2 regions of the Paenibacillus sp. S25 genome follow, and region 1 is predicted to be linked to the other one. Evidence: riboswitches for the same ligand, from Rfam matches in the RefSeq annotation. Region 1 holds a riboswitch; the other holds the start of a gene.

Region 1 (15,018 bases):
GATTTGGCATTCGCTACACAGAGGAGGACACACCGCTGAAAGTATCCACCTATGTGCAGGCTATCGGCGAAGCGGTGAAAACCTATTTTTCAGGACTTTACGATGAACTTCCAGAAATTTGGATTGAGCCGGGACGCAGTATTGTAGGCGATTCAGGCACGACCTTATATACGGTAGGAAGCATCAAGAATATTCCGCAGGTACGTAAATATGTCTCGGTAGATGGCGGGATGACAGATAATCCACGCCCTGCACTGTATCAGGCCAAGTATGAAGCGATGCTGGCTAATCGAGCGCAGGATACGAACGAAGAGACGGTGTCCATTGCAGGCAAATGCTGCGAAAGTGGCGATATGCTTATTTGGGATGTAGAGCTGCCTCGTATAAATAGCGGCGACTTGCTCGCTGTTGCCTCAACCGGAGCCTACAATTACTCCATGGCGAGTAATTATAACCGAATACGTCGACCAGCAGTTGTATTTGTCAACAACGGTGAGGCCGAGTTGGTGGTGCGTCGGGAAACTTACGAGGATATCGTACGCAACGATGTTGTGCCACAGCGTTTGATTCGTGATCAAGCCAGTCCAGCGGTTCAGCCAAACGCCAAGATTACGGTTTCGTCCTGATTTTAGCATTGTAAGATCAAGCAGGCCATTGAGTCGGTAGTAATACACCGGGGACAATGGCCCTTTTTTTGGACAAGACTTTGCTAAGAGCGGCAATTCATAGTAAACTGGAACTTGATGTTATTTAGTTCTCAAAACAGGTTGAAAAGGAGATACAAACAATGAAAAAAGGTAGAATAGATCTTGAAAACGGCGGTATCGTCGAAATTGACTTTTTCCCAGAAGAAGCTCCAAACACCGTTGCTAACTTTGAAAAGCTGGCAAACAGCGGTTATTACAACGGTTTGAGCTTCCACCGTGTCATTCCGGGCTTTGTGGCTCAAGGTGGTTGTCCAATCGGTAACGGTACAGGCGGTCCTGGTTACACGATTGACTGTGAAACAGCTACGAATACAACAAAGCATGCCAAAGGCGTTCTGTCCATGGCTCATGCAGGTCGCAACACAGGTGGCAGCCAATTCTTTATCTGCTACGCTCCACAACCACATTTAGATGGAGTACATACTGTATTTGGTAAAGTAACCAAAGGTATGGAATTCATTGATGCTGTAAAACAAGGCGACAAAATGAAAGAGGTTAAAGTATTTGACGTGTAATTTTACCGTTAATTACATGATCTTTTTTAAATAGCGTTGCACCTAAGCCGTTCTGTCTTTGGACAGGGCGGCTTTTGTTGTCTTTTGTTTGACGGTTTATTAATTTTCGCAATCACGTAGGCATTACAGTGCGTAAGATCACATTCGAAAAGTAAGTGTTGTGATAGCCTTTTCATAAGAATGCATTTTCCATTTATTTTATATGAGTATTGAAACTCAGTAGGGATTGGAAAAGAAGGGGGCTTATCACATTGTCTATTTTAACGCGCACAAATCGACTCGGATTTTTTGAAATCCGGCTGGAATCCATTGGTGGACTCGGCGCTAATCTGGCTGGCAAAATGTTGGCCGAAACCGGGGTGCTTGGTCTGGGGCTGAATGCTTCAAATTTTTCGTCCTATGGTTCGGAAAAAAAGGGAACTCCGGTTAAAAGCTTCGTCCGCTTCTGTGAGCCGGAGGTCGATATTCGGGATCACAGTCCGATTGAGCAACCGCATGTGGTAGGCATTTTCCATGAAACGTTATACAAAACGGTAAATGTAATCAGCGGACTGCCAGCGGATGGGATTGTAGTGGTTAATTCCACGCGTCCAGCAGAAGAAATACGGGCTGATTTGGGCCTGGTATCCGGTACATTAGCGGTGGTGGATGCGATGGGCATCGCACTGGAAGAGCGAACCAAACTAAATACGTCCATGCTCGGTGCCTTGTTCCGTGTCTGTGATTTCCTGGACCCAGAAGCGATGAGATCGGTTATTCGCAGTACCTTTGAAAAGAAAAATCCACTGTTAGTGGAACCTAATCTGCGTACGTTTAACCGTGGTTATGATGAAATGGAACTGCACGTATATCCGGTTACTGATGACGCAGAGGATCGGGTTTTTGAACGTCCGCAACCATTGCTGGGATACGAAACCCAACTACTGGGGGGCGTTATTGCAACTCAGGGAAACAGCATGACGAGAGATGTTAGTGGTTCACGTCAGGGGTATGTGCCTGAATACGAAGCTGATAAATGTACCCATTGTGCCAAGTGTGATTCGATTTGCCCGGATTACTGTTTTGTATGGGAAGAGCAAGCAGACAAACGCGGAAGAATGATGCCATTTTTGCAAGGGATTGATTACCAGTATTGCAAAGGATGTCTGAAATGTGTAGATATTTGCCCGTCAGGGGCATTAAGCTCGCGTCGTGAACAATGGGGATGGGCGGAACAGAATCGAGTTGCCCACCAATTTCCGGCATATGAAGGAGGGCGTGCGTAATGGCAAAACTGGAGGAAGAACTCAAACAGACAGGCGCCGCGCAAGTGACAACGTTCGAATCCGGTAATGAAATGGCAGCTACGGCGGCTGCACAGATTAATTATCATATGATGGGATATTTCCCGATTACTCCATCTACCGAGGTAGCGCAGTATCTGGATCAGATGAGAACGAGAGGTCAGCATAATATTAAGCTGGTTGCAGCAGACGGAGAACACGGATCGGCAGGGATTTGTTATGGAGCTGCCGCAGCGGGAGCGAGGGTTGTGAACGCCACCAGTTCGCAAGGTTTCCTGTACATGCTGGAGCAGTTACCTGTTCAGTCAGGTACCCGTTTTCCTATGGTTATGAATCTGGTGACACGAGCTGTCAGTGGTCCCCTGGATATTCGCGGGGATCATTCGGACCTGTACTATGGTTTGAATACAGGCTGGGTCATTTTGACGGCAAGTACACCACAGGCTGTGTATGATATGAACATCATGGCACTAAAAATCGCAGAGCATAGCGATGTTCGGCTGCCTGTAATGGTCGCATATGACGGTTTTTATACGTCCCATCAAAAACGTAAAGTGCAATATTTTGCCGATGCTGAGACCGTGCGCGGTTTTGTTGGTCCTAACCCGAACTTAAATTATCCGAATATTACGGATTTTGATCATCCTGTTACCGTGGGTGCGCATATGAACGGTGATGACCTGACGAATAATCATGTTCAGCTATCCGAAGCACTGAAGCTGTCAGAAGGAGTATATGAGCAGGTAGCAGCAGAATATGCCGCTTTATCCGGTCGGGAATACCCGATTTTGGATCTGTATCATATGGAGGATGCTGAGGTTGCGGTCTTCCTGTTGAATTCTGCGGCTGAATCGGCCAAGGATGTGGCGGATCAACTCCGTGCGCGCGGGATTAAAGCTGGTGTGATACGTCCGAATATCATCCGACCGTTCCCAGCCGCACAACTGCGGGAAGCATTACGCGATGTCAAGGCGCTGCTGGTAGGTGAACGTGCAGATTCGTATGGAGCAGACGGCGGTAATTTAACGCATGAAATTAAAGCGGCCTTACAGGAGGACCCGCTGAACCGGACACTCGTGTTGAGCCGTATCTTTGGCTTGGGCGGCAAGGATTTTTATGCGGAAGATGCAGAGGCGTTCTTCCAGCTTGCGATTGAGGCGGCAGAGGCCGGACGAGCCGAGAAGCCCTTTGATTATTACGGAATTAATCCGGGTTCACCGGACAAGGTGATGCCGCAAGTTATGCAACCGCCACGTGGCAATGCATACCGTACGGGTCTGATTCAGGTTACGCCGGACGAGGCGACCGGGAAGCTCAAAGTCAAGGTACCACCCCTGCGGTCGTTGACGACCAAACCACGCCGTCTTACACCAGGTCACGGGGCTTGCCCAGGATGTGGGGCATTGTCTGCGCTGGAACTGTTTTTTAAAGGTATTGAAGGGGATATTGTCGTGCTGTTCCAGACAGGCTGCGTATATGTGACGACGACAGGGTATCCGTATACATCACACAAACAACCGATGATCCACAATCTTTTTCAAAACGGGGCCGCTACACTTTCGGGAGCGCTGGAAGCTTATATGGAAATGAAGCGCCGCAATGAAATTGAGATGTCGGACGATCCGACCTTCATCATGATCAGTGGTGACGGTGGGATGGATATTGGTATGGGTTCTGCGATTGGTGCGGCTCTGCGTAATCATAAGCTGATCATGCTGGAATATGATAACGAAGGGTACATGAATACAGGTTCACAGCAATCGTACTCCACTCCGCTCGGTCACATGACCAGTACGTCGGGTGTAGGGAAAATGCAAAAAGGAAAGCAAGGGCATCACAAGGATACCGTACAAATCATGGCTGCTTGTAACATTCCGTATGCTTTTACGGCAGCTGAAAGTCATCCGCAGGATATGCTGCGCAAAGCAGCCAAGGCTCAATGGTATGCGAACAACGTGGGAACGGCCTATGGTAAGATCCTGTGCGCCTGCCCGCTGAATTGGAAATCTGAAGACAGACTGGGCACCAGCATTGTGGGCGCCGCAGTCGAGTCCTGTTTCTTTCCTTTGTACGAAATAGAGCAAGGCAGTACGACGATTACGTATAATCCGGAAGACAAGGGAAAACGGATTCCAGCTGCAGAATGGTTGAAATTAATGGGTAAAACGAAGCATCTTCTCAAGGAGGAGGCTACGCTGGCTAACTTTGAGCAGGAGATTGAGCGTCGCTGGACTACCCTAAAAAAGAAACATGAAATTTCAGAGCTATAATTCTGTTTTTTGCATAATCATCGATTAGCATTGTTAGCCGCTGTTACTGTAGTGGTTCGATCAAGATTCTTTGCGCTTATTGCGCAAAGAATCTTTTTTGTTGTTTATGGGTTGAAGCATAAAAAAACAGGTAATGATTTCCGATATAGGAGTGGAGGCCTATAAGAGGCACGTTAAAAAGTTTTCTTCTGAATTTAAGATGCAATGAGGTGCAGGTAATGATTAAGCTGAATACAGTTGAAATAATCGAAATTATAAAGAAGCAGATCCCTAAGGTTATGAACATCAAGCCCGTAGAACTAAAGTTTACGGACGATTTTGGACGGGCATCGCTAGCAGCGACAGAACACAAATTCACGCTGACGAACCAGCACTATTCTGCGAAGGTGATGGATTGCGTGTTAGAAACACAGGTACGCCCCATTTTAATGTGCGAAATTATTTATTTTCTGAAATGCGAGTTTATTGACGGACATGTTGATGTACGACTGGATTATGAAGCATGTTCTGAGGAAGGGCGGGGACCTGTTGCTTCAGCCGTAATTACCTTTGATCATGCAACAGTGTTGGGAGTCGAGGAACTGGCTGATCTGATTGACTTGGCGCTTCATATGAATGATAAAACCTGGTTTGAAGAACTCTCCAGCCAATATGTCAAAACCAAAGCAGGCGCTTCTATTAGATAACTTGCTTTTTTTAGAAGTCGGTGCTAATATACGTAACAAGTTTAATGTTAATTCAATTAAATAAGAGCAAGATCCTTCGGGGCGGGGCGAAATTCCCCACCGGCGGTGATGACATGTTTGTGGATCGTTTTGTGAGAAACAGCATGGCTTAGTCCGTGACCCGGATGCTGAATGATCAGCAGAAGGTGGACCTGGTGCAAATCCGGGACCGACAGTATAGTCTGGATGGGAGAAGGATACGAAGCGCATGTGCATGACGTGACATGTGCCGATTTTTAGCATACCCAATTGTGCGTACGGCTTATTTCGTTGTAGGATAGCATCGGGCGATAGCTTTCTTAAGCTTTCTTTTTGATGCGTGTTCTGAGCGTATTTGGCTGTATCCTCAGTCATGCTTTCTATTGGCAAACCTATGATTTCATGTCGTCTTAAGATGCATATGAACTGCGCTTGTATACTACAAATGTGACTCTCATCACCCCCATGACGGATTGAATCCGAACTGGGGGTTTTTTGCGCTTATAGCTGATGAATTAGGGATAAACTGAAATGTAGTGGAAAGGAGTGAAGGCATGTTTACCGGATTAGTTGAGGAAGTGGGTCGCATTCAAACTATTTCCAAAAGCAGTGAAGCGATGGTGCTGGGGATTTCGGGTTCCGTGGTGTTGGGCGATTTGAAAATAGGAGACAGTGTCTCGGTGAATGGCGTTTGCTTGACCGCGATACGGATTGGTTCGAAAGACTTTAAGGTTGATGTGATGCCGGAAACCTTTCGCAGCACTAATCTGAAAGAGTTGAGATCCGGCAGCCGAGTCAATCTGGAGCGAGCAATGGCGGCGAGCGGAAGGTTCGGAGGACACATCGTGCAAGGACATGTGGACGGGACGGGAACGATTCGCGGGGTGACATCAGACCAGAATGCAGTTGTGTTCGAAATTGAGCCTAAAAATCAAACATTATTTAAATATATTCTTCTCAAAGGGTCAATCACAATTGATGGTATCAGCCTCACAGTCGCACAGCGTACGGGAGCTACCTTTGCCGTATCCATTATTCCCCACACCTTATCCGAAACGGCCTTACAAGCCAAACGTGAGGGGGATACCGTCAATATCGAATGTGATATTTTGGGCAAATATGTAGAACAGCTTTTAAATTACAAAGGTGCAGCGGAGGCGGAGAGAGTAGAAAAAGCTCCTCTCAGTTTGGACTATTTGGCGAAACACGGCTTTGCCTGATATTGAATGGTAAACCTGTTTAGGAGCATTCGTGGCACAAGACATAAGGAGGAAAGTGTTATGGATAGAGGTAGCCAAACAAGTGCAATGGCAAACGTCATAGAGCATGGCGAGTTGGAACATGACGAAGAGATTCGTTTGGATTCCATCGAAGAAGCGTTGGAGGACTTAAAAAACGGTAAAGTCGTTATTGTAGTGGATGATGAACAGCGCGAAAATGAAGGCGATTTTATCGCTTTGGCTGAAAAAGCGTCGCCTGAGATCATTAATTTCATGATTACAGAAGGTCGCGGGTTGGTCTGTGTGCCAATCACACGACAAAGAGCCGAAGCCTTGGAATTGCATCCAATGGTAGAGCAAAATACAGATTTCCACGGTACTGCCTTTACGGTATCGGTAGATCATATGGAGACAACAACGGGGATTTCAGCGGCCGAGCGCTCCTTGACTGTACGCGCCTTGGCAGACGAAGCAGTCACAGGAAGTGATTTCCGCAAGCCTGGTCACATGTTCCCACTGATTGCTCGCGATGGTGGTGTCTTGCAGCGTGCTGGTCACACTGAAGCGGCTGTTGATCTGGCCCGACTCAGTGGCTTCAAGCCTGCTGGGGTCATTTGCGAAATTATAAAGGAAGATGGCTCAATGGCCCGCCTGCCTGATCTGGCAGTGGTCGCCAAGCGACATCAATTGAAGCTGATCAGTATTCAGCATTTGGTGGACTACCGTCGTCGTTTGTCATTGTAAATACGTCTCGGTTCCAAGTAAATCTGAAGTATTATCCAAAGTACCTAAATAATTAAACAAAGAGAGGTTGATTAAACATGGCACGTTTTCTAGAAGGTAATCTCGTATCGAATGGTTTAAAATATGGTATTGTGGTGGGCAGATTTAATGAGTTTATTACGAGCAAGCTGTTAAGCGGGGCAATTGATGCCCTTCAACGACATGGTGCGCAGGAAAATGAAATTGATGTAGCCTGGGTTCCGGGTGCATTTGAAATTTCATTGATTGCACAAAAAATGGCTGCAAGCGGCAAATATGATGCCGTAATTACGCTGGGTACGGTCATCCGTGGTTCTACTTCACATTATGATATCGTCTGCAATGAAGTGGCCAAGGGTGTGGCAGCAAGTAGCCTGAAAACGGGCGTGCCTGTTATTTTTGGGGTAGTGACGACAGAAAACATTGAACAGGCTATTGAACGAGCAGGTACGAAGGCTGGTAATAAAGGTTGGGATTCTGCATTGGCTGCGATTGAAATGGCCAATCTCGGCAAGCAATTTTAATTGTATGAATAACTGAATAGAACGGTATAAACTGCAAGGTGAAAAGGGATTGGATTGTTAAGCAAGGCGATGACGTATATACTACAGAAAGAGGGATTGATAACGTAGAGCATAAGTGCTATAGGGAAAGGTATTGTTGAATGATGATTGGAGTAAGGCAGGGGGAAGCACATTGACAGTCGTAAACTACAAGCTGGAAACATTCGAGGGTCCGCTGGATCTACTGTTGCATCTGATTGATAAAGCCGAGATCGACATTCAGGATATCCCGATTAGCGATATTACTGATCAGTATATGGCTTTTTTGCACAGTATGCAGGAGCTGGAACTGGACATTACGAGCGAGTTTCTGGTGATGGCAGCGACGCTCTTATCTATTAAGAGTAAATTGTTGCTTCCCAAGCCACCTGTGATGGAATATGACGATTTGGATTTTTATGAGGAAGAGGATTATGATCCACGTGAGGAACTGGTCCGCAAGCTGGTGGAGTATCGTAAATATAAAGGGATTGCTCGCCATCTAAGTGAACGTGAATGGGAGCGGAGTCTAATTTATGGCAAGGAGCCAGAAGATCTAAGCGCATTCCTGCCCACTGAACCCGCAAATCCGGTGCATGGGCTGCATGCAAGCGATTTGGTCGCGGCCTTTCAGCGTGCTTTGCGCAAAGCAGAACGACGTACGACGGTAACCCGTGTTCATCGAGACGAAATTTCAGTCAAGGACCGTATCCGGCAAGTTATCGGGGCGTTAGAGATGCTGGGGAACGGAGGACGGCTGCTGTTCTCCAAGCTGATGCATGAGGATATGTATCGGCATGAGGTGGTTGTGACCTTTTTGGCTATCCTTGAACTGATGAAAATGAAACAAATTTTCTGTTATCAGGAGAAGCTTTTCGATGATATTGTAATGGAGTGGAGAGGGGATTTACGGGTTAATGGATTATCTGAAGCTGAAATCAATTATTGAGGGACTGCTGTTTCTCGCAGGAGAGGAAGGGTTGTCCACCAAGCAGATCGCCGACATTGTAGAGCAGCAGCAAGAGCTGGTTGAACAGTGCCTGGAAGATATGAAGCAGGACATGGAGCAGGGGGGAAGGGGCTTGCAACTTGTCCGTATTGCCGGTCATTATCAGCTTGCAACTTTATCCGAACATGCACCTTACTTTGAAAAGCTCGCATACTCTCCGGCACGTGCCTCACTGTCTCAAGCTGCTTTGGAGACGCTGGCCATTGTTGCCTACCGCCAGCCCATTACAAGAGTTGAAATCGAAGAGATTCGGGGTGTCAAATCCGAGCGGGCCATACATACACTGGTCAACAAGGAGCTCATTGAAGAGAAAGGTCGAGCTGAAGCCATCGGACGGCCAATATTGTACGGAACGACGAAATCATTTTTGGATTATTTCGGTCTGGGCTCTTTGGCAGATCTACCGCAACCGGAGTTGTTCGAGGATTCGGACAATTTGGAGGAAGAGACTCAATTATTGTTCGAGCGTCTGGAGAGCAGCCAGCCTGCGGCCAACGATTTGGATCTTGAATCCCAATAAAGTTGCTCCGGATCTTGCGGCTCACTTATGTAAAAGCTCAAACATACAGCCAGTCCTCACGTAGTTGGGGTCTGGCTGTTGGTATTTTTAGATGCATGATTTTCCGGCGAACGGTCATACTATTTTTGCCATGATATCTATAGCAAAAAGGTAGGGAGGGCTCGCCAGTGTGGAAATGGATCAGTATCGCCATCATCGTCTTTATATTACTTGTGCTGGCTATTCTGCTCTCTCGTATTCGATTGAAGCTGGATATTGCCAAACATGACAATGATGATCGGGCGCATCTAGAGATCAGATTTCTATACGGGATGATTAAAATGAATTACGATATTCCGGCCATTCTCATAACAGGTTTAAAAAAAGGGCTTCTCTATCGGCTTGACCGCAATAAAAATATACATAAAACGGATGCTTCCGTGGATAGCGGTAATATTGATGCAGAAAAAATAAAGCAATTTATACATGATATACGAGTTTTGCTCAAAGGAACGAATGCCTTACATCGATGGTTGCGGCATACATTGGCGCATGTGACGATGTCCAAAATGGAATGGTCTACCAATATTAGCCTTGCTGACGCGGCTTACACAGCTACCTCAACCGGAATTCTTTGGGGTTTGAAAACGACCTTGATCGGTTTTGCTACCAGTTTTGTACGTGTGGACTGTATCCCGAAGCTGTTTGTCGTGCCCTATTGGGTGGATCGCTTGCGTTTTACTACCACCTTGACCTGTGAAGCAAATATGTCGCTCGGTTATTTAATTTTCTCCATGCTCACGTTAGCTTATCGCATATGGCGCGTTCCGGGTGGACCGGAGGCGTGGAAACGGGTTTTTTCCAAAAAAACCGAGGATCCTCAAGCTACCAGTGAAAGTTAAACAGTGGAGTGAGGTGAGACTCAATCCTTTCTGAACTATCGAATGACATACATATTTCCTTGAACCCCTGCGCACAATAGCGAAAGAAAAGGCAGTCTACGCTTGAGATAAGCAGAGGAGGAATAAATCATGTCAGATCACCCGATTCAAGGGCTCATGCAAACCGCAATGGAAAACATCAAAGCCATGGTAGATGTGAATACGATTGTAGGAGACGCAGTGGAAACACCCGATGGTTCCGTTATTTTGCCAATCAGTAAGGTAGGATTTGGTTTTGCTGCCGGAGGAAGTGATTTTAACGTAGACGAAGAGGCACTTCATACTTCCTCGGCGTCGGGTAATCATAGCGGGAAGGAAGGGCATCCTTTTGGAGGGGGTAGCGGTGGTGGTGTATCTATTCATCCCATTGCTTTTCTGGTTGTTGGCAAACAGGGGGCACAAATCGTTCCATTGGACAATCAAACGCATCTGATTGAGAAGCTCATTGACTCCACGCCATACCTGATTGATAAGGTTCAGTCTATCTTCCAGAACGCAGGCGGCAACTTGCAGACTCCCCCCCCACAGGTACCTGTAGATGTTGCTACGGATCACAGTCATTCTGGCCCGGCTTACTTGTAAAAGTTATTGAAATTAAAAGCGTTCTCTCAGGAAGGTATCCCAAAGCCGAGTATAGGCTAAGGAATACCTTCTTTTCTGCTTGTACTTGGCCCTATCCCCGAATATACTGCCTTCCCCCAATGACAGCATGTATATGGTGACTGTATTCCTGTTGATACAAAGTATGCAGCGAGATTTCATTTTTTCGATTTCCTTCGGCAGCAAACTGCGATAGGTAGATGAAGTCCGGATAGATCACTTCATTCGTCAAATAAGCAGATACCGTGGCATCCGGTCGACGATGTTGATTCAGGGAATCGATAATACCCTTCGCCGGCAAGATGCCAATCCCATGTCCATAAAACAAGTCTTCCTTCAGCTTAACGACATTTTCTCCTTTCCATTCCAATGTTTCAGATGACACATCCGGATTGTTGAAATACAAAATATCGCCAGGAGCCGCTTTATGACTTCCTTGCTCCTGTATGAGTCTGAGGTCGCTGTCATAGTGCCAGTCATACAGCAGCATATCTGCAAAAACCCGATTAAACTCACTTTCCAGAATGGAATCCAGCACTCCTTTGTACAGCACAATAACCATAGCTGTTGCACATTCAAAAGCGTATTGATGTCCGTTTAAAAAGATATCTCTGATCCCCTGTGCCGGTGTGACACCTGCTTTGATCTGAAAGCCACCTTTTTCCGTTAAATCCCAAAATTGCTGGTTGCAACGTGCGGTAGAAAATGTGGCAAAGGATACACCACTACGGTGTAATGCTTCTGCGGACTCTACAATCCGCGATCTTAAAATCATTTCAAACTGTAGTCGCTGCATGTTATAACCCCTCGATCCATATTTAACGTTTAGTAACTAATATATATGTGTTCAGGGGAGCATGTTGCTTAGTTTGTGTAGAAAGAAAGCGAAAAGGGAGCAGCTAATGGCTGTCCTGTAAAGGAATTTTCTGTTATAAAGGTGGACATACTTTGAACAGCTTGGACATAGAATGGTACAAGACTTGCTCAAAACCGGAGGAATCCAAATGTTTAAAAAAAAGCAACACATCCACGCGGACCACAGCCATTTCTTGAATAAGGCACGCGCATTTGTTTTGCCGCTGGTACTTCTGCTTATTTTGTCATTGCCGCTTACGTTGCTAAGTCCGCAGCCCGTTCGGGGAGCGATAAAAACAGAAGCAGCGCCGCCCGCATTAGGAACCCATGCACAGGCTGCTTCTTTAATTGATGTCACATCAGGAAGAATCATTTATTCTACCGAGGGTGACCGGGAGCTACGTATTGCCAGCCTGACCAAAATTATGACAGCGATCGTGGCCATTGAACATGGACGCTTGCAGGACCGGGTAAAGGTGAGTCCAACGGCGTATGCCAAAGAAGGGTCCTCGCTTTTTCTGCAAATGGGTGAACAAATGTCGCTGGAAAATATGCTGTACGGCTTAATGCTCCGTTCTGGTAATGATGCCGCTTCTGCCATTGCTGAGCATGTGGGGGGGACAGAAGAGGGATTTGTCCATTTGATGAATGACAAGGCGGTTCAGCTTGGGCTAAGCCATACACATTTTGCTAATCCGCACGGGCTGGATACCGAGGGACATTATTCCTCAGCCAATGATATGGCCCGGCTTACTGCTTATGCGCTGCATAATCCAACTTTTGCCCGTATCGTAAAAACAGAACTGAAAAAAGCACCGAATCCCAACGATTCTTGGGACTACTCATGGCACAACAAAAACAAAATGCTGCGGCTGTATGAGGGAGCTGACGGGGTAAAAACAGGCTTTACCAAAAAAGCATTTCGCTGTCTGGTCAGTTCGGCCACACGGGACGGTCGCCAGCTCGCTGCTGTTACCTTGAATGACGGGGACGATTGGAACGATCATGCCCGTATGCTTGATTACGGATTTCGATATTATCCGCTCATTCCGATTACGGACAAGCAGCAACCTATCGATGGTTACCCACTATTAACAGGTACAAGCTTTGCATATCCTTTACATGATAGTGAGAAGACCCAGTTGCACAAAAGACTAGTGTTGTATAAAAATTCCGCCTCTGCAGACAGAGCGGACGTATCTTTTGGCTTACGAGGACGGGTCGAATTCCTATTGGATGGTAAACTTATTGGTTCCGTTCCTGTGTATGAAAAAGGGAGTAAGCTGCCTGCTCAAAGTACCGTACGGCCACAGCAGGAGGCTCCAACTGCACAAGATCCTGCGAACAATACTCAACAACGAGGTTGGACGAGCAGATGGAACGAAATTCTTAAAAATCTGTTTGGAGCCTAGGGCAAGCAGGAAATAGAGCTGTACGTGTCACATCATTGGGAAAAGGGGGAATCAGTCATGATTCATCTCATATGGGTGGCTTTGATTTGTATTGGATTTGTATTTGCTGCCGCGCAGGGAAATATTGAGGTGGTGACGAAAGCGGCTTTTGACGGGGCAACTACGGGGGTTACAGTGTGCTTTGGACTGATAAGTGTGCTGGTGTTTTGGATGGGCATGATGAGGCTGGCTGAAGATGGCGGACTCTTACAGAAAATATCCAAGCTGCTTTCTCCTTTGGTTGCCTTTCTCTTCCCTGATGTTCCGCGTAATCATCCCGCTATGGGTTACATTTTGTCCAATATGAGCGCCAATCTGCTGGGTTTGGGGAATGCAGCTACACCGATGGGAATCAAGGCGATGCAAGAGTTGCAGACGCTCAATCCAGATAAGCAAACCGCCACACCAGCCATGTGTACGCTGCTCGCCCTGAATACAGCCAGTATTACGCTTATTCCTACGACGTTGATCGCGATACGGCTTAATTTTCATTCCGCACATCCGGCAGAAATCGTCGGTACAACACTGGTAGCGACCGCAATAGCCACCTTTGCCGCAATTGCGGCGGACCGTTGGTACCGTAGTCGAGAATTGCGCCGCCGTCCTCCAGCGATTCCGCCGTCCCAGACATCCTTGGCGCCACTCACCCCACCAGGACCAACATCTGCCTCTTCAACAACGTCGTCCGTATCTTCACCTGCCGTTCCGCGAACGGGAATCACGGCTGCCAAGGGCAGGGACACTACTTGGAAAGGATGAGGGAGGCATGCTTTATTTTATTAACCTCGTATCAACTTGGGCTATCCCGGTTATTCTCGCTTTTATTCCTTTATATGCATATGCCAAAAAGGTGCCTGTCTACGATTCTTTTGTGGATGGAGCTAAAGACGGATTTTCTACCGCCATCAGCATTATTCCTCATCTTGTAGGCATGATGGTGGCGATTAGCATATTTCGAGCATCCGGCGCTTTGGACTATTTGATCTCCTGGGTAACGCCATGGATTAAGGACTGGGGCGTACCCGGTGAGGTATTGCCTTTAGGCTTGCTTCGTCCATTGACGGGCACGGGTTCACTTGCGTTCACGACGGATCTAATTCGCACCTATGGCCCGGATTCCATGATCGGTCGGATCGCTTCAACGATTCAGGGCAGCACAGACACGACGCTTTATGTGCTAACTGTATATTTTGGTGCGGTAGGTATCCGCAATGGACGGTATGCTTTGAAGGTAGGACTATTTTCAGATGTGGTTGGTTTTGTGGCAGCCATTGCGATTTGCCTGCTTATATTTTAATTTCTGTATCGTTTTTTGAACGGGGGTTGTGATTTTGCTCATGGATGGGTATCATTAGCATGAGGTGAATTAGCGAACATGGAAAGATTGCAGAAAATATTGGCCCAAGCTGGTGTAGCTTCCAGACGTAAATGTGAGGAGCTTATTCAGGCGGGTAGCGTGGAAGTGAACGGGGTTATCGTAACTGAACTGGGAACGAAGGCAGACCCTGATCAAGATATGATTACGGTAAAGGGACGCCCAATCAAAACCGAGAAAAAAATCTATCTGATGATGAACAAACCTAAAGGAGTTATTACGAGTGCTTCCGATCCGGAAGGCCGTAAAATCGTGTCAGACTATCTGAAAGGCGTTAAGGAACGC
Region 2 (15,018 bases), 2.1 Mb from region 1:
CAAGCGGACATGGCCTTGGCTGAACACGCAGCACGTATGCCATCCCTATATCATGGACCTGTCCTGCCGGGACCGCGCGAATACATCGCCTTCTCTTCTTCCTCCAAACTTATTCAGTTGACTGAAGAGTTATTTCATAGTACCCAACAAACGGTACAGCCGCATAACCAAACATCTGTATTACGGCAGCAAATCATGTTTCAAGAGTTGCTCTTGCTGTGGCAGGAAGACCACACCCATATTGATCAAAATAATACCTCTAATCCGGCATTGCCAGCATCGGTGGAAGGTACTCTTTCATATATGGAAAACCACTATGAAAAGCCCATTACCGTCAAGCAGCTCGCTAAACAAGCGAACGTTTCCATATGGCAATACTCCCAATTGTTTCGTAAAATTACAGGCAAAAAGCCGCTGCATTACCTCACTGAGCTGCGCTTGAACCATGCCAAGCGGCTGCTGCTGGAATGCAAACGGCCTTTACGTGAAATTGCCCGTCAGGTTGGTTTCTCTGACGAATATTATTTTAATCGACGGTTTAGGCAAATGACCGGGATTCCCCCTGGCAAGTACGCACTCTCTGTCTCCGGTTCTGTGCGCGTCAAGGATTGGACGGGTCACCAGATTCACATTCCGCGCCGAGCAAGCCGCATCATCTATCATGGAGAAACGATGGGCGATCTATTGGCATTAGGGGCCAAAGCCATCGGTGGAAGTCTGCGACTCAGTGAATACAGCGTCTATAAACATCGCCTTGTGAATGTCGCCGATGTGGGCCTTCCACTGGATATTCGCTTGACTAGCGCTCTTGATCCCGATCTAATTATCATCGCCAATTCGGATGAACAGGAATATGAGCGCATTGCCAGTATCGCTCCTACCGTCACCTTCAACTCCTTCGCCACGCTGGAGGAACGGATGCGTACACTTGGCACCTGGCTCGGTAAGGAGCGGGAGGCCGAACGCTGGTTGTCTACCTTTACAACCCGCAATCTGGCAATGTGGCAGCAGCTCGGTACACAAATCACAGCCGGAGAAACGGCCTCCGTCTTCATCTTCGATCATGGTGATCGGCTCTTTGTCATGGGTATGTCTGGATTCTCGTCGGCCCTCTACCACCCACAGGGCTTTCAGCCCGTTGAGCCGATCCAAAGGGTGCTCGATGAGGGACACGGATTCGCGGAAATAGATCCAAACGAATTGCCTGATTACGCCGGGGACCGCATTTTTATGCTTGTCCCAACAGCCCCGGAATCCAAACGTGCGCTGGAACGCATGATCAGCAGCCCTCACTGGCGCAGCCTTCCTGCTGTACGTCAAGGTCGGGTATATTTCGTAGAAGCTGACCGCTGGAACTGGAGCGATGCCATGACCCGGCAAAAACTGCTTACTGCACTGCCCAAACTGCTTGGCACTCCATCCTGAGAAGCTGCCATTTTTCTAAAGATACTACATTAGACCCTGAATGCTCCCATCTGCCTCCAGCGACATATGCTCAGCTGCTGGGGATTTGGGCAATCCTGGCATCGTCATAGTATTACCTGTTTCCACGACCACAAAGCCTGCCCCTGCGGACAAAGAAACGCTGGACACGTGAATGGTAAATCCCTCCGGTGCACCTAGCAGAGAAGGTTGATCTGAGAAAGAATACGGCGTTTTGGCCATGCATACAGGCAGTTGTCCAAAACCAAGCTGCTCCATACCGGCCAACGCCCGTTTGGCCGCAGGAGTGTAAGCTACCTCTGCCGCACCGTAAAGCTCCTTCGCAATGGCACTAATTTTCGCTTGCAAATCAAGTGTATGCTCATACAATGGTGCAAAATGGGCTTTGTCCTCCTGGAGCAGGTTGAGCAGACTTTGGGCCAGCTTTTCTCCCCCTTGGCTTCCCTGTGCCCACACCTGTGACAGTTCTGCGGGTACACCCAGCTTGCGGCATTCCGAGAATATTAGTTCCAGCTCGGCTTCGCTATCTGTTACAAAATGGTTGACTGCTACCAGTACTGGCACGCCAAACTTTTGTAAATTCCGTACATGCCGGTTCATGTTGGCTAATCCAAGTTGCAATTGATCCAGATTTTCTGCGTCCAGCTCATTTTTAGCTACACCGCCGTTATATTTCAGCGCTTTGGCGGTTACGACCAACAGAGCCGCATCTGGCTGCAAACCGGATTGACGGCACTTGATGTCAAAAAACTTTTCTGCCCCCAGCTCAGCCCCGAATCCAGCCTCCGTGACGACCACCTCTCCCAGCTTCAGGGCTAGCTTCGTACCGATCAAACTACTGCATCCATGCGCAATATTCGCAAAAGGTCCGCCATGCACAATAACTGGAGTTCCCTCCAACGTTTGCACCAGATTGGGTTTCAATGCTTCCCGAAGCAGCACAGCCATACCTTCCACCGCATGTAGTTCCTCAGCTGTTACCGTTTCGCCATCTACGTTATAACCAATCACCATCCGACCCAATCGCACTTTAAGATCGTCCATATCTTCACTTAAACATAATACCGCCATCACTTCTGAAGCTGAGGTAATCAGAAAGCCACTTTCTCTCACCGCTCCATTACCTGACCCCAATCCGGTCACAATATTTCGTAAACTCCGGTCGTTCATATCGACAGCGCGTTTCCACACGATCCGCTCCGGTTTCAACCGCAAAGCATTTCCATGAAACAAATGGTTATCGATCATCGCTGCCAGCAAATTATGCGCAGCTGAAATCGCGTGAATATCACCTGTAAAATGCAGGTTAATGTCTTCTGCCGGAACAATCTGGGCTTGTCCTCCCCCGGTTGCTCCTCCTTTCATGCCGAAGCAAGGGCCAAGGGACGGTTCACGCAACGCAGCAACGGTTTTATGCCCCAGCGCATTCAGCGCCTGTGACAGCCCGATGGTTGTCAGCGTTTTTCCTTCTCCCGCTGGCGTGGGATTCATCGCTGTAACCAGCACCAGCTTTCCATTCGGGCGATCCTTTAACTGCTCCCACAGGGACGGATTCAGCTTCGCTTTATATTTCCCATACGTCTCCAGATGTTCTTCTTCAATTCCTGCTTCTTTGGCAATATCAATAATCCTCTTCATCTTTCGTTATGTACCCCCCGTTTTATAAGTCTGACCGATGGTGCCAAACCCTGTATCGTTTTATTTTACCAAAGTGTGCCGCTTATTGCGCTATGATTCATTTCATCGCAAGCGTTGCTATCATGTGAGTTATAAAAAAAGAGCATTCCCCGCCCGCATGGACTTTGGTGGATGCTCTTTTGATACGTCTCGTTTAACAAGCAGCTCTCAAATTAACCTGCAAAGTTAGCAGCGTAATTTTCAGCAATAAATCCCTTAGAAATCAGGATAGCTTGGGATTTCTTAGTAGCAGGACCATAGCCTTGGGACAGCAGATCATTAATATGTAAGCGGTTATAAATGAAGCAAAATACAAAGTTGGACGCCCCACTCGTAAGGATCGATACCAGAAAAATAATAACTGCCCACTTCCAATCCCCTCTAAACAACGCAGGGAAAAAACCGAAAAAGAGCGTAGTCCATGAAAAACCTACTTTGCGTTCCTTGATCATTCCAGTTTTATTTCTTAATTTAATCTTCATTTACCCCTTACCTCTCTTTATATAGTCTTTTAGAACTATATTAGATTATATAGGACAGAGGGAATAAATGGAACTTAATTTCGGTAAAATCATAAATTTCTCAAATACTCTCTAGTTTATAATGCTTTTCTAGCATTTCTTTAAAAACATCAACAGGGTACTTGTATTCTACAGTTTTGAAAACAATCCGGTTATTCCACTGGTTTTTTTCCAGCTCGCACCCATGCTCCATATCCAGTTCCTTCATGATAAAAATAATCTCATCCAAGGTTCCCATTACACTATGACTATTCGTCGTCGTAGCCAGCATCTGCTCGCCTTCCTGTGTGTATGCCTTTACGATCTGTTCATCAAAGCCTTCGCTGATCATTAATTCCTTCAAAGCTTGCACAAAAAGAACTGGCAGGTTGTTGTACTGCGATTTTTTAATTCCAAAAAGCGTGATGCTTAAGCGGGATATATCATGCATGAACACTATATTTTTTCTTCGATTAAGTAAAAATAAGCTGGCATGCCAACTATTTAAAGGCGGATAAATATCAACTTGAAGTGGTTCGGTCTCCCATTCCTTCAGCAGTTTTTGTGTTCCTCGTATAACAAACATCGTTGCTCTCCTTTATTGACGGTCCTGTACCGCAGCGTGATTCGACATACCTAATCTCTCACATGAGGCATGTCCCGGATATCATAACACCGTATTCCAAACATCGGATTATAAACTCTTTCAGTATAATATAGGGGAATGATATATTACCAGACACATTAATCTTCCCTTTGGATATTTTTTATGGAAATCCCCTCCACTGCTCTATATAATTCAGGTACAGTTCGTCACGCGAGCTTAATCTAAAAATTAGGGGTGTTCCACACCTATGTCACAGCATATTTTACTTATTGAAGACGATCTATCCATTGCCGAAATGCTACTCAAAGCACTCACTAAGGAAGGATACAGTCTAACCACTGCCTATGACGGGGAAGAGGGTCTTCTTGCCTTTGAACGTCATACCTATGATCTGGTACTGGTGGACTTGATGATGCCGAAGGTGGACGGTATGGAGGTGATCCGCCGGATCCGTACCCACAGCGCCGTACCTATTCTGATTATGTCAGCCAAGGACAGCGATGTGGATAAAGCGCTTGGACTGGGCTTTGGGGCAGACGATTATGTTGCCAAACCTTTTTCAATGCTGGAAATGACGGCTCGTATTCAGTCCGCGATCCGCAGATCTACTACATATGCCCGTCAGCAACAGCAGAAGGAACAGCCGCAAGCACAAGTTTTGACCTACGGCAGTCTGCGCATTGATTTTGATCATTTTACAGTCATACGCAATGAAAATGAAATTCAGCTAACAGCCAAAGAGTCCGATATTTTGAAGCTGTTTGTAGCCAATCCGAATCGGGTATTTACAAAAGCACAATTATACGGATTTATTTGGAAAGACGATTATATGGGCGACGAGAACGTGATTAACGTCCATATTCGCCGCCTGCGTGAGAAAATCGAAGAAGATCCCTCTCATCCTGTCCACATTAAAACGCTATGGGGCATTGGCTACAAATGGGAGAATGGCTGATATGAACATCGAAAACATCTCTCAATGGATTGTCGGCCTCATCATGTCAGTCGTTATAGTATGGCTTTGGCGGGAGCGTATGGCCTATAAGCGCAAAATAAAGGATATCCGAGCCCTACTAGAGCGGATTGTGACGGTGAACCATGCGGAGAAGCTGCTATATGTCACAGGTGACGTTGAACTGCAACGACTCATGACGGAAATTAATCGACTGCTGGACTTGAATCTCAGAGTGTCTGCAGATTACAACCGTAGCCAAATTGCTATGCGCAAAATGATTTCAAACATTTCCCACGATCTCAAGACCCCGCTTACAGTTGTACTTGGATATGCCGAGATGCTGGATGGCGATCCGACTATTTTGCCGGAAGAACGTATAAAGCTGCTATCCAAAATTCATCAAAAGACAAGCGAAGCAATTGAGCTGATCGGCAGCTTTTTTAGCTTGGCGAAGCTGGAGGCTAATGATACGGATATTCCGTTGACTCGACTGGAAGTGGGAGAACTGTGCAGACGCAGCATTTTGGAGTTTTATGACCTGCTGACCGCACGGGGATTTACTGTGCATATTGAAATCCCGGAGCACCCCATTCATGCCTTGGGGAACGAAGGAGCGATTGGGCGGGTGCTAAACAATCTGATCTCGAATGCCATTCGCTATGGGGCAGACGGACGGACGCTGGGTCTGGCTTTATCGGAACAGCAGGATACGGTGCGTATAGAGGTATGGGATCGTGGCAAAGGCATACAGGAATCTGAGCAAGATAAAGTTTTTGAACGCATGTACACACTGGAGGACTCCCGTAATAAGGCGGTACAAGGCAGCGGACTGGGCCTTACGATTGCCAAACGCCTGGTTGAAACGATGAACGGAGAGATTCAATTGACTAGCAGACCTTATGAGCGGACGGTCTTCTCTTTTACATTGAAGAAAATCAACTATTAATCGAACTAAACATGCTCAACTTAATAAATTTGTAAGAATCACGAAAGAAAAATGAACAATTCGCCCTTTATCCTTGAATTATCAGCAGTATACGAAGGGAGAACACCCATGACTTACGTAATACGTACACATCAGTTGACCAAGGCCCTGAAGGGCAACGAAATTGTAGCGGGAGTCAGTATGAATGTGCGCAAGGGAGAAACCTATGGCTTTCTCGGCCCTAACGGAGCAGGCAAGACGACGATGATGAAAATGATTACGAATTTACTCAAGCCGACATCGGGTGAAATTGAATTATTCGGTGAGAAATTAACGCCAAAATCGTATCATCTGCTCGGACGGATGGGTTCGATTATTGAATACCCAATTTTTTATGACAGGCTGACGGCACAGCAAAATCTCGAACTTCATTGTGAATACATGGGCTATTATAATAAGCAGGCTGTTCGGGATGCCCTGGAATTAGTGAATTTGCGAAATGCGGATGACAAGCCGGTAAAGGATTTTTCGCTAGGAATGAAACAACGTCTCGGGATTGCCCGCGCTATTGCAACTAAGCCAGAGCTACTCATTTTGGATGAACCCATTAATGGTCTGGACCCAGTGGGAATCAAGGAAATCCGCCAACTATTCCACATGCTATGCAAGGAATATGGGATGACTCTGCTCGTGTCCAGTCATATTTTAGCGGAAATAGAGCAGATTGCGGATACGGTAGGCGTGATTAATCACGGAAGGCTGATTGAGGAAGTGTCGATGGAGCAGGTGCGGGAAACCAATACGGAATATATCGAATTTACGACCAACGATTGTAAAAAAGCGACCTACGTCCTCTCCCATCATCTGAATCTGAATAATATAAGGGTACTAAATGAACAGAGTATACGTATTTACGATTCAAATGTACCGCAGAAACAAATTATGAAGACGCTCATTTTAAATGATATAGAGGTGGATTCCATTCATCAGAAAAGCAGCACGCTGGAAGACTACTTTTTACGGCTGTTAAACGGAGGTAATCTCCATGCTTAAATTGATGCAGTTAGAACTGAAAAAATTTCATCTGGCGGGTTATATCCGTTCAGCACTGATCGCCAATGCATGCATTCTTGGGCTGATCTGTATTATTGCACTGGACAGTCAAAGCGAAGGAATACCCGAATTCACACATTACACTCAACTTTTGGATATAATAGACATTTTTGTAAGAGCCACATTTATTGTGTTTTCCTCCGTTTTGCTATGCCGCTTTATCGTCGGAGAATTTAAATCCAAATCGATTACGATCTTGTTCATGTATCCGATTCACCGTCAAAAGCTGATGATCGCCAAGCTCTTGGTTGTGCTGCTGTTTACGTTCTTGTCTATTATTATATCGGAAATACTCATTACGGCTGCTATTCATCTGCTCAACCAGTTTGTCTTGATTGTACCGGATAACCTTACTCTTTCCGTACTGGGCCAACAATCAGCACGAACGCTAATCAATGCCGTTGCTGCCAGCTTTATGGGACTGGTTCCGCTGTATATGGGGATGCGAAGATACTCTGTACCCACCACCATTGTCACCTCAATCCTGATTGTAGCATTGCTTTTCTCCAATAATAACGGCGCTACACTTAGCTCCATTGCCCCCGTGCAAATCGGCTTCTCTATACTGGGAATGCTTGTGGCTTATGCGGCGATTCGACGTATTGAGTATAAGGATATTACCTCGTAATATGTAATTTCGTAGAGCGCTTTCAAAAAACAGATGAAAATCATTGTTAGATATACACACATTTTTCACTGGACTTCATTCTAAAACAGGTATATCCTATAGGAGAAATTAAAAACGGAATAAGGATCTTCGGGGTAGGGTGAAATTCCCAACCGGCGGTATGGCTCATGGAGCTAAGCCCGCGACTCTGTATCTGGCAACAGGATACGGACTGATTTGGTGAGATGCCAAAGCCGACGGTAAAGTCCGGATGGAAGAAGATCGAAATATCAACATGCCGCGAAGTGGATGAATACTGCGTTATTGGTTTTGCAGTAACTTCATTTAACTTGCATAAAGCGGCAAGTTTATTTGATCAACCCCCGTCTTGCATGGCCTTTCGCCATGGACGGGGGTTTTTGTGCCACCGGTCCTGTATTCGCAAGGAGCTAATTGAGTATGAGTCAATCTTCTACTGTTCTAACATCCAAAGGTTTTGATCGTAGCTCCCACATGAAAAGCGGTTTTTGGCTGGTCGCAATTGGAGCGGCCTTGTGGGGCGCAGACCCGCTGTTTCGTATTATTTTGTTAAAGTCATTTACTTCAACACAAATTGTACTAATGGAGCATGTGTTGCTCTTCCTCGCTCTGACACCGATGTTGTGGAAGCATCGTGAGGAACTCAAAGCGGTACGGCTTCGTCAAGTTTTCGCTATTTTGTTCGTCTCGTGGGGCGGATCGGCGCTGGCCAGCGTAATTTTCACCATGGCACTCAGCAATGGTGATTTGAATGCTGTACTCTTACTCCAGAAGCTTCAACCACTGGTCGCTATTGTTCTAGCCCGTATTATATTGAAGGAAATGTTGCCGCGTCATTTTGGATTATTAATTGTCGTCGCTCTGTTTGGGACGTATCTTCTGACCTTCGGTTGGTCGCTCCCCTTCGGACATGTTCGTGATTTTGTCCAGGTCGGTAGTCTGCTTGCACTGGGTGCAGCAGTTCTGTGGGGCGGTTCGACAGTCATGGGAAGTTACTTGCTTCGTTCAATGAAATATGAAACGGTAACCTCCCTCCGCTTCATGGTGGCGCTCCCTCTGCTGATTGTCCTCACCTCTGTAGAGCATGCGCCATGGAACATGCCTGCCGGTACATGGGCAGGCGCAGCTGTGATTATCAATCTGCTATTGCAGGCATTGCTTCCGGGCCTTCTTAGCTTATTGCTGTATTACAAAGGCTTAAGTACGACCAAAGCGTCTTATGCTACGATGGCAGAATTAAGCTTTCCCATGGTTGGAGTCGTGATTAACTGGATCGCATTTCAGCAAATTGTCACTGTAGCGCAATTGACTGGTTTTATGCTCATCTGGATTACGCTCTTTATGATTTCACGTCAGCAAAAAAATTAACAGTTCAATGTCCCTTTCATGACTCACCCAAGCCAAATCGTGAAGATGCTTTTGCATCTCCGATTTGGCTTTTTTTTATGTATTCGTATTCATATAAATCATAGTTCTTTAGACCTATTTTCCGAAAAAAGTGTCTAAAACATGCAATTATTCCTCGTTTCTCAAAGACTACATCTATAAAATTCGTCGGTTTATGTCGAATAAAACAATGTAGTGATCATCAGACACAGAGGAGCAATCAATAACTATGACTAAAACAAAACAAACAGTTCCGTGGTGGAACAGGTTTCTCAAGCAGTTTTATTTAATGAGGACAAGATTAATAATATCTTTTTTGGCTGTGTTATTGATTCCGAGCGTACTTATCGGGTACTTTTCCTATCAGGGGGCTACGACACAACTCAGTCAGCAAATGGGCGGTTCCGTATCTACGAATCTGTATCTGATCCGAAGCAATGTTAATCAGTATGTAGCGCCCATTATGAAAGACCTGGACGTGCTTACCAATGAAATCAATTCTGATTCCATTGGTTCCGAGCAAGAGGCTCTTCAGAAAAAGTTGGATGTCATCGTCAAGGCTCATCCCGAGCTAGATGCCGCGCTTCTCGGCAATGCGAAAGGGCAATACATACGTTCGCCGAAAAAACAGGAGGCCGATTATGACCCCCGGGAGAGAAAATGGTACAAAAATGCGATGCTGGAAAAGGGCAAGGTATTCGTCGGTGTTCCAGTTGCCAGCGTCACGACAGGGAATTTAGTCGTTAATATATCGGGAACGCTGGAGGACGGTGAAGGAGCTGTTGCATTGGCTTTGAATCTGGACAAGATGGGTGAAAGTCTGCAGTCTGTTAAGATTGGTGAACGCGGAGGACTCATTATTGTTGATTCTGAACATAAAGTTGTATCTGGGACTGGAACAGCCTTTAACAAGACAGGCAAAAAACCGGCTGACGCCATAGAGGGACTTCCCGAAGTGGCAACAACCGTCGAAAATGATACTCCTTCCATGTCGCAAATTCAATTTATGAATCGAGATATGCTGGCCTTTACACTTAAGGACCCTCTCACCGGTTGGAGCATTGTCGCACTGTCGGATCTGGAGGATTACAGTGATGCAGCCCAACCGATTCTGAAGCAAAGCCTGATTGTGATTGTCATTTCCATACTTGCCGCTGCGATCATCATTGTGCTTATGGTCCGCTCGTTCTTAATTCCGCTGCGCAAGCTGCAAGCAGGAACACGCATCGTCCGTGACGGAAATCTGACCGAACGTGTTAATCTGTCCAGTAAGGACGAGTTCGGCGAACTGGCACAGAATTTTGACCAGATGACGCATTCCTTGCATACGATGGTTTCCGAGGTCAATCAAACGTCCTCCCGACTTGCCTCCTCTTCTCTGATGATCAAGGAAAGCACAGAGCAAACGACAGAGTCCGTACAACACGTAGCGGAAACGGTTATGGAATCCGCGGAAAATGCAGCCACCAGCGCCGAGGCGTCCGAGCAAACCGCTAATGCCGTTGAAGAAATGGCAAAGGGTGTCAGCACCATTGCCGAATCGGCAAGCTCCATCGTGGATTCAGCAGGACAAACCGAGCATGATGTGGCTCAGGGCAGTCAAATGATCAGCCATGTGCGGACACAAATGGACCGTATTCTGGAAGCTGTAAGCCAAACAGCTAGCCTGATGGATGAGCTATCCCAGCTCTCAGACGATGCGAAGCAGATGAATACAGCTATTGCCGCCATTGCCAAGCAAACCAATTTGTTGTCTCTGAACGCGTCTATTGAAGCTTCCAGAGCAGGCGAAGCCGGCCGTGGATTTGCCGTAGTCGCTATAGAGGTACGCAAGCTGTCTGAGCAATCCAAGGAAAGCGCGGATTCCATCAGTCAGATCATTACTCAGATGCTCGATTTGATTCAACGCTCCACCGCCACCATGAACGGTAATGTTCGTAACCAGGTAGGTGAAGGATTACGTATTAGCCAAGATGCAGAAGGTGCATTTACGAATATTGAACGCTCTACATCTCATATCGTGGAACAAATTCAAAGTGTATCCGCTGCGGCTGAACAAATTTCAGCCAGTACAGAGGAAGTTTCCGCTACTGTCACCCATTTGGCAAGTCTGTCTCGCAATTCGGCGGACAGTTCGCAGACAACATCTGCTGCCGCTCAGGAGCAAATGGCGGCTATGGAGGAAATCGCATCTTCGTCTCAGGAGTTGTCCAACATGGCGCAGGATTTGCAACAACTGGTTAAGCGATTTAAGATTTAAGTTACACATAGTATCGTTGCAATTTCATGCAAGTAAGAATGAGCAGCAGTACATCTAACTACTAGAGGATTTTGCAAAATCCTGACTAACAAAAGCCTTCGTCCGTATACAAAGCGGGCGAAGGCTTTTTACATTTGAGTTCTTGGGATGCGCTCTCTCTTGTTTACTTATATGGTCATCTGACCGGTTAACTGACGGCGTCTATCTCCTTCGGGGTCGTGCTCTACTTTAATATCCTGATGGAAAATAGCTGTAGTCCGCTCTTCCCTGTCGTACATCGCCCAAGCCCCCTCAGACAGCACTGGCTTTCCATCACGCGCAAAAGCAACCCATGCCTGCTGCATATCTTGAGCCAGCTTCTGCATCGACGGTTGAATCTCTAATCCAAGCTTACCTAGCAGCTCCAGATTATCGAAAACAAACGCAATTTCTGCACCGTGAACCGCTTGTCCAAAGGTAGGATGCCCCGGCAATGTCCAATCAAAACGATACATCCATACAGGCGTATGCGCCGACTGCGCAACAGCAAGAGCCAACGCAGGACGCCAAAAAAATAGATCAGTCAACATTTGCGCCTGTCCCTCAATCGTAACCGGAAATGGTTCTATCAGGTCGCCGATGTCTGACATGCCCGTCATCATTTCCAAAGCCTGACTCGCTGTTGACTTGTTCATTAGATGGGATTCTTTTCGGATGAAATAGGCCCCCTCATGCAAGTTCGTTCCAATCAAAACGGATACCTGCTTTGCTGAACCTTGCGCGATTGCAGACAGCGGTACATCTGGTAAGGTCACACCGTCCACGACAGGTTGATAGATCATCGCCATCCCAGGTCCGATGACTTCATGCGTCTTCGCCATAGCTAGCATCAGCGCATCTGTCGGTAGCGTAAACAACCGTTCTGGATGCTGAGTGTTCACACCCAGCTGCTGCAGATACACAGCCGTCACTTGTTCGGCCTCTGAAGTTGACAATACCTGCGACGCCCCACTCTGCAAAATCGCACGCTGGAACAGTCCCTCAGCTGCTGGCATCGCCAATAAAGCGGCAATACTCATCGCCCCTGCCGATTCACCGAACACCGTTACTTCGTCCGGGTTACCGCCAAAGGCAGAGATGTGATCCCTAACCCATTCCAGCGCAGCGATCTGATCCAGCAGTCCCGCATTAGAGGTCAGGCCATCTCCCTTTGGAGTCAGATGCAAAAATCCTAACGGCCCCAATCGATAATTGATCGTAACAACCACAACATCGCCATTTTTCGCCATGCGTTCCCCGTCATATAAAGGTATAATCCCGGACCCCGTGACAAAGGCACCGCCATGAATCCACACCATCACCGGGCGTCCCTTCTCAGGTGCCTTCAAAGCAGGTGTCCAAACGTTCAGGTATAAGCAATCCTCTGACTGCTTAGGCGGTTCCACCAGATTTCCAGTCATACTTTCAGCGGATGGCATAGGTTGCGGACAGATTGGCCCAAAACTCGTCGCAGTCCGCACACCCTCCCAAGGCTCCAAAGGCTGGGGTGCGTGAAAACGTAGTTTTCCAACAGGAGGCTGTGCATATGGGATACCTTTCCATACATGATATCCATTCCCCGTTTCCCCACGTAATTGACCTAGACGAGTATGTACCGTAATACTCTCCATCATGAAGCCTCCTTTATCTCATATATTCAACACAACGGATTAATATCAATCTTTACATATCTCTATTATACCCTTTGCACAGGACCAAACCAAAAAATACCGGAAGCACTTTTGCGCCTCCGGCATTTTTATAAACAAGATAGGGAAATAGCGATTAATCCCCAACTTCTTCTTTTGGAATCAGCTTGTAAATTTCTTCGCTTTCCATAGAGTCAATTAATCGGTCTAGCCACTTGTAATAAGCGACGGCCTGCTTCATTTTCAAACGATCTTGCTGAAGAATCGACTTAAATTCCTCGTACTCTTCACCCTGATTCATCAATCTATCCAGCTCATCAATGGCTTTGCGCAGCACCAGTAAATTTGTTTCTACCGCTTTTCTCCATTTAATAGCAAAGAAGTCAGTAAATGTTTGATGCCAGTCATATTCGACTTCATACAAGTCCTTGCGTGAGCCCTTGCTCCATACCTTATTTACCATTTTCAGGTCCAATAATGTTCGAACTCCTGTACTCATACTCGTTTTGCTCATTTCCATTTCACGGCCCATCTCGTCCAGCGTCATCGGTTTATCCGCAAAAAAAAGCAAACCGTATAAATGCCCCGCAGACAAAGTGATCCCATACAGGTCCATGTTTTTACCTATAGCTTCTATGACACGTTTGCGAATTTTTTGCAGCGAAGCCTGCTGCTCATCACCTAACTGGTACAAGCTCATGCTTGCAACCTCCTAATTTTAGAGCATTTTGCACAACCTAGTATGAACGATTTACCCGTAAAAGATTAGCTTTGACGCAATATATGAAATCTTTCAACAATAAATGAAATGTTTCAAAAGCAAAGCTTCTGTCCATATTACAACAGCATGGGTCGTTCAAAATCATAATTCGCAAAATTGCTAATGATAGTAAACTTTTAAAATTATGGATATACATAAATCTTTTTCTTATGGTTATATTTCATTGTCTATTTTAAAAAAAGCACTATCGGTTGTAAAGTTCCGAATGTTTGAGCATTCTATAGAACGAAGGAGCATATCAAAGGAAACTTTGTACAGTTTTTTCTGTACGTACTTTATGAACAGTTTTTTTGTTTGAAATGTAAGCAATGCTTCTGTTACAATTAATTTTGTCATTAACCGTTCAGGATGTTCAGAATTATGATTTTTATACTCAATCCTTAATGCAACATGGGGTTAATACCAAGCAAAGTATAGAAAGAAGAGGTGTATGTATGACGATTTTGGAAGTCAAAAATGTCAGCAAACTCTTTGGTCCTCACGCAGAGCAAGGTGTTCCGCTCCTGGAGCAAGGCTGGGGCAAGGAAAAGTTGGCCAAAGAAAAACAGATTACTGTTGGTGTCAATAAGGCCAACATGGAAATTAAGCAAGGTGAAATTTTCGTAATTATGGGACTCTCGGGCAGTGGCAAGTCCACTTTGGTGCGAATGCTAAATCGCTTGATTGAGCCTACCTCCGGTGAAATTCTGGTCCACGGCAAAGATCTCCGTAAGATGAACAAAGAACAACTTCGCGAAGTTCGTCGTAAAACCATCAGCATGGTTTTTCAAAAATTCGCCCTGTTCCCACATCGGACTGTATTAGAGAATGTAGAATATGGTCTTGAAATTCAAAAGGTAGAAAAAGCACAGCGTCAGGAAAAGGCGCAACAAGCGCTGGAATTGGTTGGTCTTAAAAACTGGGGCGATAAAATGCCCGATGAATTGAGTGGCGGTATGCAGCAGCGTGTCGGTCTGGCACGGGCGCTGGCTAATGACCCTGAAGTGCTCCTGATGGATGAAGCGTTCAGTGCATTGGACCCGCTCATTCGCCGTGACATGCAGGATGAGCTGTTGGAG

The links. Region 1 has a riboswitch for FMN ahead of ribE (riboflavin synthase). Riboswitches for the same ligand answer to the same signal wherever they lie in the genome.
Region 2: linked by a shared signal. The riboswitch ahead of KAI37_RS06180 (DMT family transporter) and the one ahead of ribE (riboflavin synthase) in region 1 are both predicted to bind FMN.

Annotation. Positions count from the first base shown of each region.
Region 1 covers NZ_CP073683.1:3,540,191-3,555,208, reverse strand. Annotated here, with positions in the region: gene lysA (diaminopimelate decarboxylase) at 1-626, shown strand, start outside; gene KAI37_RS15610 (peptidylprolyl isomerase) at 788-1,222, shown strand; gene KAI37_RS15605 (2-oxoacid:acceptor oxidoreductase family protein) at 1,474-2,487, shown strand; gene KAI37_RS15600 (thiamine pyrophosphate-dependent enzyme) at 2,487-4,775, shown strand; gene KAI37_RS15595 (IDEAL domain-containing protein) at 4,994-5,461, shown strand; FMN riboswitch at 5,530-5,702, shown strand; gene ribE (riboflavin synthase) at 6,034-6,699, shown strand; gene ribB (3,4-dihydroxy-2-butanone-4-phosphate synthase) at 6,760-7,443, shown strand; gene ribH (6,7-dimethyl-8-ribityllumazine synthase) at 7,521-7,985, shown strand; gene KAI37_RS15575 (segregation and condensation protein A) at 8,158-8,952, shown strand; gene scpB (SMC-Scp complex subunit ScpB) at 8,921-9,532, shown strand; gene KAI37_RS15565 (DUF2953 domain-containing protein) at 9,700-10,413, shown strand; gene ytfJ (GerW family sporulation protein) at 10,543-11,034, shown strand; gene KAI37_RS15555 (protein-glutamine gamma-glutamyltransferase) at 11,126-11,848, opposite strand; gene KAI37_RS15550 (D-alanyl-D-alanine carboxypeptidase family protein) at 12,057-13,319, shown strand; gene KAI37_RS15545 (nucleoside recognition domain-containing protein) at 13,377-14,117, shown strand; gene KAI37_RS15540 (spore maturation protein) at 14,125-14,655, shown strand; gene KAI37_RS15535 (pseudouridine synthase) at 14,734-15,018, shown strand, end outside.
Region 2 covers NZ_CP073683.1:1,431,375-1,446,392, reverse strand. Annotated here, with positions in the region: gene KAI37_RS06220 (ABC transporter substrate-binding protein) at 1-1,425, shown strand, start outside; gene KAI37_RS06215 (formate--tetrahydrofolate ligase) at 1,450-3,081, opposite strand; gene KAI37_RS06210 (hypothetical protein) at 3,294-3,602, opposite strand; gene KAI37_RS06205 (DUF6933 domain-containing protein) at 3,703-4,206, opposite strand; gene KAI37_RS06200 (response regulator transcription factor) at 4,475-5,182, shown strand; gene KAI37_RS06195 (sensor histidine kinase) at 5,184-6,128, shown strand; gene KAI37_RS06190 (ABC transporter ATP-binding protein) at 6,237-7,160, shown strand; gene KAI37_RS06185 (ABC transporter permease) at 7,153-7,848, shown strand; FMN riboswitch at 7,970-8,114, shown strand; gene KAI37_RS06180 (DMT family transporter) at 8,287-9,234, shown strand; gene KAI37_RS06175 (methyl-accepting chemotaxis protein) at 9,482-11,512, shown strand; gene KAI37_RS06170 (carboxylesterase/lipase family protein) at 11,680-13,161, opposite strand; gene KAI37_RS06165 (GbsR/MarR family transcriptional regulator) at 13,316-13,879, opposite strand; gene KAI37_RS06160 (quaternary amine ABC transporter ATP-binding protein) at 14,395-15,018, shown strand, end outside.